Regions from separate parts of the Citrobacter sp. GW821-FHT07H02 genome, predicted to be linked through region 2. Evidence: predicted binding sites of a transcription regulator. Region 2 holds the regulator's gene; the other holds the start of a gene.
What was found. The regulator PurR, encoded in region 2, represses purine synthesis genes. The targets are predictions, from matches to a motif close to CANGCAAACGTTTGCNTG.
Positions count from the first base shown of each region.

Region 1: a site for PurR is predicted at 1,650-1,667, ahead of purL (phosphoribosylformylglycinamidine synthase). Genes of this name have one in related genera too.

Region 1 is NZ_JBWKPZ010000016.1:79,177-83,392, reverse strand. Features, by position in the region: gene mltF (membrane-bound lytic murein transglycosylase MltF) at 1-1,485, opposite strand, end outside; gene purL (phosphoribosylformylglycinamidine synthase) at 1,742-4,216, shown strand, end outside.
Region 2 is NZ_JBWKPZ010000003.1:48,489-52,704, reverse strand. Features, by position in the region: gene punC (purine nucleoside transporter PunC) at 1-394, opposite strand, end outside; gene punR (DNA-binding transcriptional activator PunR) at 508-1,440, shown strand; gene purR (HTH-type transcriptional repressor PurR) at 1,437-2,462, opposite strand; gene cydH (cytochrome bd-I accessory subunit CydH) at 2,759-2,848, shown strand; gene AC07NP_RS05475 (MFS transporter) at 3,015-4,181, shown strand.

The sequences.
Region 1 (4,216 bases), on a different contig from region 2:
AGACGACTGCGACAAAAACGAGGAGAGGGAGAGCCTCTCTTTACCAAAGTCCTCCGCAGACACCGCCGGGTAGTCCTGCGCCAGTTTCAGTGTTTCTGCGGCCTGTTTCTCTTTCTCCTGCAGATAGCCGACCAGGCTTATCTGATACTTTCGAATATTTTCCACATAGGCGTAAGCTTCGTGCCCGCGCGCATAGCCGTAGGTCAACTTGCTGTAATACGGTTTCTGGCTGAGCAGCGGCAAGCGCTGTTTTACATCGGTCCAACTGTCCGGATTCCCTTTGGTTTTTACCGTTAACGCCCGGGCGTCGAGCATGTGCGCATAACCCATATTGTAAGCGATGAGCGCAAACCAGATACGCTCTTCTTCGGGAACGGTATCAGGGACTTTGCTCATCATATCCTGTAGATAACGCGCGCCGCCGCTGATGCTCTGTTCGGCGTCGGTCCTGTCAGTCAACCCCAGACTTTGGGCGGTATTTCTGGTGAGCATCATCATGCCGCGTACGCCGGTTGGCGAGGTGGCTTGCGCATCCCAGTGCGATTCCTGGTACGCGATAGCCGCCAGTAAACGCCAGTCAATCTCCTGCGCATACTTCTGAAACAGCGGTTTCAGCTCTGGCAGCACGTTATCTACAGCGCGTAAGAAGGTGCGGGTATCAACGTAATCAAAGTCGCCGCCGTGACCCAAATATTTTTCTTCCAGTCGCGCCAGAGAACCGTCTTCATTAATGGTGTTAAAAAAATCGAGCAGGGCTGCCGAGAGCGTGTTGTCATCATCCAGTTGGCTGAACCAGGTGACCGGCTGCTCATCGGTGACATCCAGCGCAACGGCCAGCTCAGGGTGTACGCGCTGGAACAAGCTGATGGCCACCGAGTCTGCGATGGTGTACTCCAGTTCGCCGCTGATCACCGCTTCCATCAGTTCCGTCGTGCCCTTTTTGTCATCGACTTTCCAGCTGAGTTCGGGGAACTTTGTCTCTTTCAGGGTGCGTAGGTCATTCAGGACCACATGACTTGGCGCAATGGTGAGTTGGTTTTCATTCACGGTGGCAAGCGTTCGCGGGCGATATTGTCCGACCCGATAGACCACTTGCTGAGAAACAGAATAGTACGTTGGACCCGATTGGTAGTTTTTCACGCGTTCGCTGTTATAGACCAGACCTGCGGCCAGCAGGTCGGCCTTGCCATTGTCCAGATCGTCAAACAACTGGCTGATGTTCTGACGTACGGTGACCTTCAGCTTTACGCCTAAGTAGTTGGCGAACAGCTGCGCCAGCTCATAATCCAGACCGTACTTTTTTCCATTGAGGGTTGAGTAGGTTAGCGGTGAGTCAATGGTACTGACGCGCAGCTCTCCCCGCGCCTGAATGGCGGCGATACGATTATCGGCTTTACCGAACCAGGGGATTGATGGCCAGAGGGCCGCTGCCAACAGCAGCGTCAGTATGCCGATGAACAGATAATTAATCTTTAATTTTTTCAATTAGTTAATTCTCTGGATCGTGCGGTTTCTCAGCCTGAAAATGTAGTGATTAAAGCTAGTGTGAGTCATTGATGTGCGGCATTTTGCGCAACAATACGCCAGTTGGCAACTAATTCGGAATCAGTGGCGCATCGGATGATAAGAAACGGCGGTGATTTTATTTCGACGCAAACGGTTTCGTCAGCGCGCCAGATTCTTTATAATGGCGCCCGTTTCCCCACTTGGGCACACCGAAAGCTTAGAAGACGAGAGACTTATGATGGAAATTCTGCGTGGTTCGCCTGCACTGTCTGCATTCCGTATTAACAAACTGCTGGCGCGTTTTCAGGCTGCCAACCTCCAGGTCAACAATATTTACGCTGAGTATGTCCATTTTGCCTGCCTGAATGCGCCGCTGAACGATGATGAACACGCGCAGCTTGCCCGTTTGCTGAAGTATGGCCCGAGCTTACGCAGCCATACCCCGGAGGGAAAACTGCTGTTGGTTACCCCTCGTCCTGGCACCATCTCTCCCTGGTCTTCCAAAGCAACGGATATTGCACACAACTGCGGCCTGCAACAGGTGAGCCGTCTGGAACGTGGCATTGCCTGGTACGTTGACGCTGAGCCACTCACCGCTGAGCAGTGGCAAAGCGTTGCTGCTGAACTGCACGACCGCATGATGGAGACGATTTTCTCCTCGTTGAACGACGCAGAAAAACTGTTTGTTCACCACCAACCGGCACCGGTTGCCAGCGTTGATGTGCTGGGCGAAGGTCGTCAGGCACTGATTAACGCAAACCTGCGTCTGGGCCTGGCGCTGGCGGATGACGAAATTGATTATCTGCATACTGCCTTCAGCAACCTGGGCCGCAATCCAAACGACATTGAGCTTTATATGTTCGCCCAGGCGAACTCCGAACACTGCCGTCACAAGATTTTCAACGCCGACTGGGTCATTGATGGCAAACAACAGCCGAAATCGCTGTTCAAAATGATTAAAAACACCTTCGAGACCACGCCGGACCACGTGCTTTCTGCCTATAAAGATAACGCGGCGGTAATGGAAGGTTCTGAAGTGGGGCGCTACTTTGCCGACCATGAAACGGGTCGTTACGACTTCCATCAGGAACCTACACACATCCTGATGAAAGTAGAAACCCATAACCACCCGACCGCAATTTCGCCTTGGCCAGGTGCTGCGACCGGTTCCGGTGGCGAGATTCGTGACGAAGGCGCGACTGGGCGTGGCGCGAAGCCGAAAGCCGGTCTGGTTGGTTTCTCTGTTTCTAACCTGCGTATTCCGGGCTTTGAACAGCCGTGGGAAGAAGATTTCGGTAAGCCGGAGCGCATTGTTACCGCGCTGGACATCATGACCGAAGGCCCGCTGGGCGGCGCCGCATTTAACAACGAATTTGGTCGTCCGGCGCTGAACGGTTACTTCCGTACGTATGAAGAGAAAGTGAATAGCCACAACGGCGAAGAGCTACGCGGCTATCACAAACCGATCATGCTGGCGGGCGGGATCGGCAACATCCGCGCCGATCACGTACAGAAAGGCGAGATCGTCGTTGGCGCGAAGCTGATCGTGCTCGGCGGCCCGGCGATGAACATCGGTCTTGGTGGCGGCGCGGCGTCTTCTATGGCGTCCGGCCAGTCCGATGCCGATCTGGATTTCGCCTCCGTACAGCGCGACAACCCGGAAATGGAACGTCGCTGCCAGGAGGTTATCGACCGTTGCTGGCAGTTGGGCGATGCTAACCCAATCCTGTTTATCCACGACGTGGGCGCGGGCGGTCTCTCTAACGCGATGCCGGAACTGGTGAGCGACGGCGGGCGCGGCGGCAAATTTGAACTGCGTGACATCCTCAGCGACGAGCCGGGTATGAGCCCGCTGGAAATCTGGTGTAACGAATCGCAGGAACGTTATGTTCTGGCGGTTGCCGCTGACCAGTTGCCGCTGTTTGATGCGCTCTGCAAGCGCGAGCGCGCACCGTACGCCGTGATCGGTGAAGCAACCGAAGAACAGCATCTTTCGATGAATGACCGTCATTTCGATAATCAGCCTATCGATCTGCCGCTGGATGTTCTGTTGGGCAAAACGCCGAAAATGACCCGTGATGTGCAGCGCCTGCAAGCAAAAGGCGACGCGCTGGATCGTCGTGATATTACCGTTGCCGATGCGGTCAACCGCGTACTGCATTTACCTGCCGTGGCGGAAAAAACGTTCCTCGTCACCATCGGCGACCGCACCGTCACCGGCATGGTGGCGCGCGATCAGATGGTTGGCCCGTGGCAGGTTCCGGTGGCGAACTGTGCGGTTACCACCGCAAGCCTTGACAGCTACTACGGCGAAGCCATGTCGTTGGGCGAGCGTGCGCCGGTCGCATTGCTGGATTTCTCCGCGTCCGCCCGTCTGGCGGTTGGGGAAGCGCTCACCAACATTGCGGCGACGCAGATTGGTGATATCAAACGTATCAAACTGTCTGCAAACTGGATGGCGGCAGCAGGCCACCCGGGTGAAGATGCCGGCTTGTATGAAGCTGTAAAAGCGGTGGGTGAAGAACTCTGTCCGGCATTGGGTCTGACCATTCCGGTGGGCAAAGACTCGATGTCGATGAAAACCCGCTGGCAGGAAGGCAATGAGCAGCGTGAAATGACCTCGCCATTATCGCTGGTGATCACCGCGTTTGCCCGCGTGGAAGACGTCCGTCACACCATCACGCCGCAGCTCTCCACGGAAGATAACGCC
Region 2 (4,216 bases):
AAATACGGTTAACTTTTTGCGACGGGTAGTAATCCGTCACCAGTGCCTGCCAGACAACAGCAGCAGCACACACGCCAATGGCCTGGATAAAGCGCAGAACCAGCAAGCCTGTTGCACTTTCTACCCACAGCATACCCAGACTTCCGAGGGCGAAGATCGACAAACCGAGCAATAGTATGGGCTTACGACCGTAACGATCGGATAGCGGACCCCAGGCGAGCTGGGCGATGGCGAACCCGGCTAAGAACAGGCTCAGACTGGCGCTGACGGCAGAGGCAGGTGTCTGCAAATCGGCCTGAATGGCAGCAAATGCAGGTAAGTACATATCTGTTGCCAGAAAACCCAGTACGCTGAGACCCGCCAGCCAGACTAAAAACCCTTTTCCCGGTTGCATAATACATTCTCTTTTTTTATCAGTAAGACATTGCCGCAGAGTGTAGGGAGTGAAATTCCTGTTGTGAAACGCTAATATTTGTCTACTGAATTCAAATTTTTTGTAGGCAGAATATGTGGTCAGAATATTCCCTTGAAGTTGTTGATGCTGTCGCGCGCAATGGTAGCTTCAGTTCCGCCGCCCAGGAACTGCATCGCGTGCCCTCGGCCGTCAGCTACACCGTACGTCAACTGGAAGAGTGGCTGGCGGTTCCCCTGTTTGAACGACGCCACCGGGATGTGGAATTGACGCCCGCCGGCGCCTGGTTTTTAAAAGAAGGCCGCTCTGTTATCAAAAAAATGCAGATCACCCGCCAGCAGTGCCAACAGATTGCGAATGGCTGGCGAGGGCAACTGCCTATCGCGGTAGATAATATTGTGCGACCAGAACGCACCCGGCAGATGATTGTCGACTTCTATCGCCACTTTGATGACGTCGAGCTGATCGTTTCTCAGGAGGTGTTTAACGGCGTCTGGGATGCGCTTTCCGACGGACGCGTGGAACTGGCCATTGGGGCGACGCAGGCGATCCCCGTCGGCGGGCGCTATACCTTTCGCGATATGGGAATGTTGAGCTGGAGCTGCGTGGTGGCAAGTCATCATCCCCTGGCGGCGATGCCCGGACCCTTGAGTGATGATACGTTGCGCAACTGGCCGTCGCTGGTCCGTGAAGACACGTCACGGACACTGCCTAAACGTATCACCTGGCTGCTGGACAACCAAAAGCGCGTGATCGTACCGGATTGGGAATCGTCAGCAACCTGTCTTTCCGCCGGGTTATGTGTCGGGATGGTGCCTACGCATTTTGCAAAACCGTGGGTCGACAGTGGCAAATGGGTCGCGTTGACCCTGGAGAATCCATTCCCGGATGCAGCATGCTGCCTGACCTGGCAGCAAAATGACACGTCGCCCGCATTAGCCTGGCTGCTAGAGTATTTAGGCGACAGTGAAACGCTGAATAAAGAGTGGTTGCGAGAACCTGAAGAGGTTCCCGCCGGGGAAGCTTAACGACGATAGTCGCGGAACGGACCATCCGCAACCGAACGACGTTCGATCAGTCGCGGGTGGACTTCAATAGACTGCGACTCTTCACGCTTGTTGACGATACGGTCTAACAACATATTAAAGGCCGTTTCACCCAGTGAGTCTTTCGGTTGGTGAATAGTGGTCAGTGCGGGTGTGAAATAGCGCGCGTTACGCACATTGTCATAACCGATCACCGAAATATCCTGCGGTACGCGCAAACCCATTTCGTCAGCAGCGCAGAGCGCCCCCATTGCCATGATGTCGCCACCGCAGAATACCGCAGTAGGGCGATGGGTCTGAGAGAGGATTTGCTGCATTGCACGATAACCAGACTCAGGTTCAAAATCGCCCTGTACAATCCAGTTTTCCGGGACTTTTATCAGCGCTTCGTCCATCGCCTTCATAAAGCCCGCCAGGCGGCCAGCCCCCGTGTTACGCTCCATCGGGCCAGGAATGACGCCTATCTCACGATGACCGCGTTCCACCAGATAACGACCGGCCATATAACCGCCTTCGAACGCGTTATCAATGACCGTATCGGTAAAGTCAGCCTTCGCTTCGCCCCAATCCATAACCACCATTGGAATATGGCGATACTCTTCAAGCATGGAGAGCAGAGACTCTGGATATTCCGAACACATAACCAGCAGACCATCCACACGCTTTTGCGCCATCATGGAAAGGTAGGCCCGTTGTTTTTCAAGATTATTCCAGGCATTGCCAAGGATCAGGGTGTAGCCTTTCTGGAAGCAGTTTTTCTCAACGGCTTCAATAATTTCAGCGAAATAGGCGGCTTCACTGCTGGTTGCCAGCAGACCGATAGATTTGGTGTGATTCACCTTCAGGCTGCGGGCGACGGCACTCGGGGAGTAGTGCAATTCTTTGATTGCTGCCCAGACAGCATTGCGAGTCTCTTCTGCGACAAAACGCGTTTTGTTAATTACATGTGATACGGTTGTAGTGGAAACGTTTGCTCGCTTCGCTACATCTTTAATTGTTGCCATTACATTTCACTCCAGACCATATCCAAACTCCTGAAAATACTGTAGGTAAACGTTTGCCTTTACACACCCTTATCGCAACATCAGGGTTGCGGCACGCCGGGAAAACGACACGAAACGTCAGGAGGGGGTCAATGGCCGGTACGCTAATCAAGTAAGCGTGGAATTTTGTCTGATCTTGACGAAAAGGGGAAGAGTTAAAAGTGGTTATCAATATAAATCCTGGGAGATTTTTACATCCAAGTGTGTAAAAATGCGCAATATCACTTTTTGTGTGGGAATAAAAAGGAGCAAATTTGATGAGCACCGATCTGAAGTTTTCGTTAGTAACCACTATTATTGTTCTGGGCCTGATCGTAGCGGGTGGTCTGACCGCCGCACTGCACTGATTTACCGTGAGGGAGCATGCTCTCCCTCATCTCGTTACCCCTTCATTGTTACTAAATCAGCAAAAGTCTTTTGCCATTCTGTTAACTTTATTATTTTTGTGATTGATGTCATGCTTTTGGCTCTTATCGGGTGTCGCTTCGCGGCACGCTGCAGCGGAGTCAACGTATGAAAATCAATTACCCCTTACTGGCGCTTGCGATTGGCGCATTTGGTATTGGGACCACGGAATTCTCTCCGATGGGGCTGTTGCCCGTCATTGCGCATGGCGTGAATGTCTCCATTCCCGCCGCCGGAATGCTCATCAGCGCCTATGCGGTGGGTGTGATGGTGGGCGCGCCGTTGATGACCCTGTTGCTATCGCACCGTGCTCGTCGTAATGCGCTGATTTTTTTGATGGCCATTTTTACGCTGGGCAACGTCCTGTCGGCCATTGCGCCGGATTACACCACCTTGATGCTATCGCGCATTTTGACCAGTCTTAATCACGGCGCGTTTTTCGGATTGGGTTCGGTCGTGGCGGCCAGGGTAGTGCCGAAGCATAAACAGGCCAGCGCCGTGGCGACGATGTTTATGGGACTGACCATTGCAAACATCGGCGGCGTGCCTGCGGCCACATGGCTTGGGGAAACCATTGGCTGGCGGATGTCCTTTTTAGCGACCGCTGGACTTGGGGTGATCGCGATGCTCAGTTTATTCTTCTCTCTGCCGAAAGGTGGCGCAGGGGAACGGCCGGACGTGCGTAAAGAACTGGCTGTCTTGCTGCGTCCACCGGTCCTTTCTGCGCTGCTGACCACCGTGCTGGGCGCGGGGGCAATGTTCACCCTCTACACCTATATTTCACCCGTTCTGCAAAACATTGCCCATGCCACACCGGCATTTGTCACCGCGATGTTAGTTTTGATCGGCGTTGGGTTTTCGATCGGCAACTATTTTGGCGGCAAACTGGCCGATCGTTCCGTCAACGGTACGCTGAAAGGTTTCTTACTGCTGCTTATGGTCATCATGCTGGCCATTCCTTTCCTGGCGCGTAACGATCTGGGCGCTGCGTTCAGTATGGTGGTGTGGGGCGCGGCAACATTTGCCGTCGTACCGCCTTTGCAGATGCGCGTGATGCGTGTCGCCAGTGAAGCGCCGGGGTTGTCTTCGTCGGTGAATATCGGGGCATTTAACCTTGGCAATGCGTTAGGCGCGGCGGCAGGCGGCGCGGTGATTTCCGGCGGTCTGGGGTATAGCTTTGTTCCGGTGATGGGCGCCATTGTGGCAGGGCTGGCGTTATTGCTGGTCTTTGTGTCAGCGAGAAGGCAACCTGAAACGGCCTATGTCGCCAACTAAACGATTGAGTTGAAAATAAAAACGCAGAAGGAAAC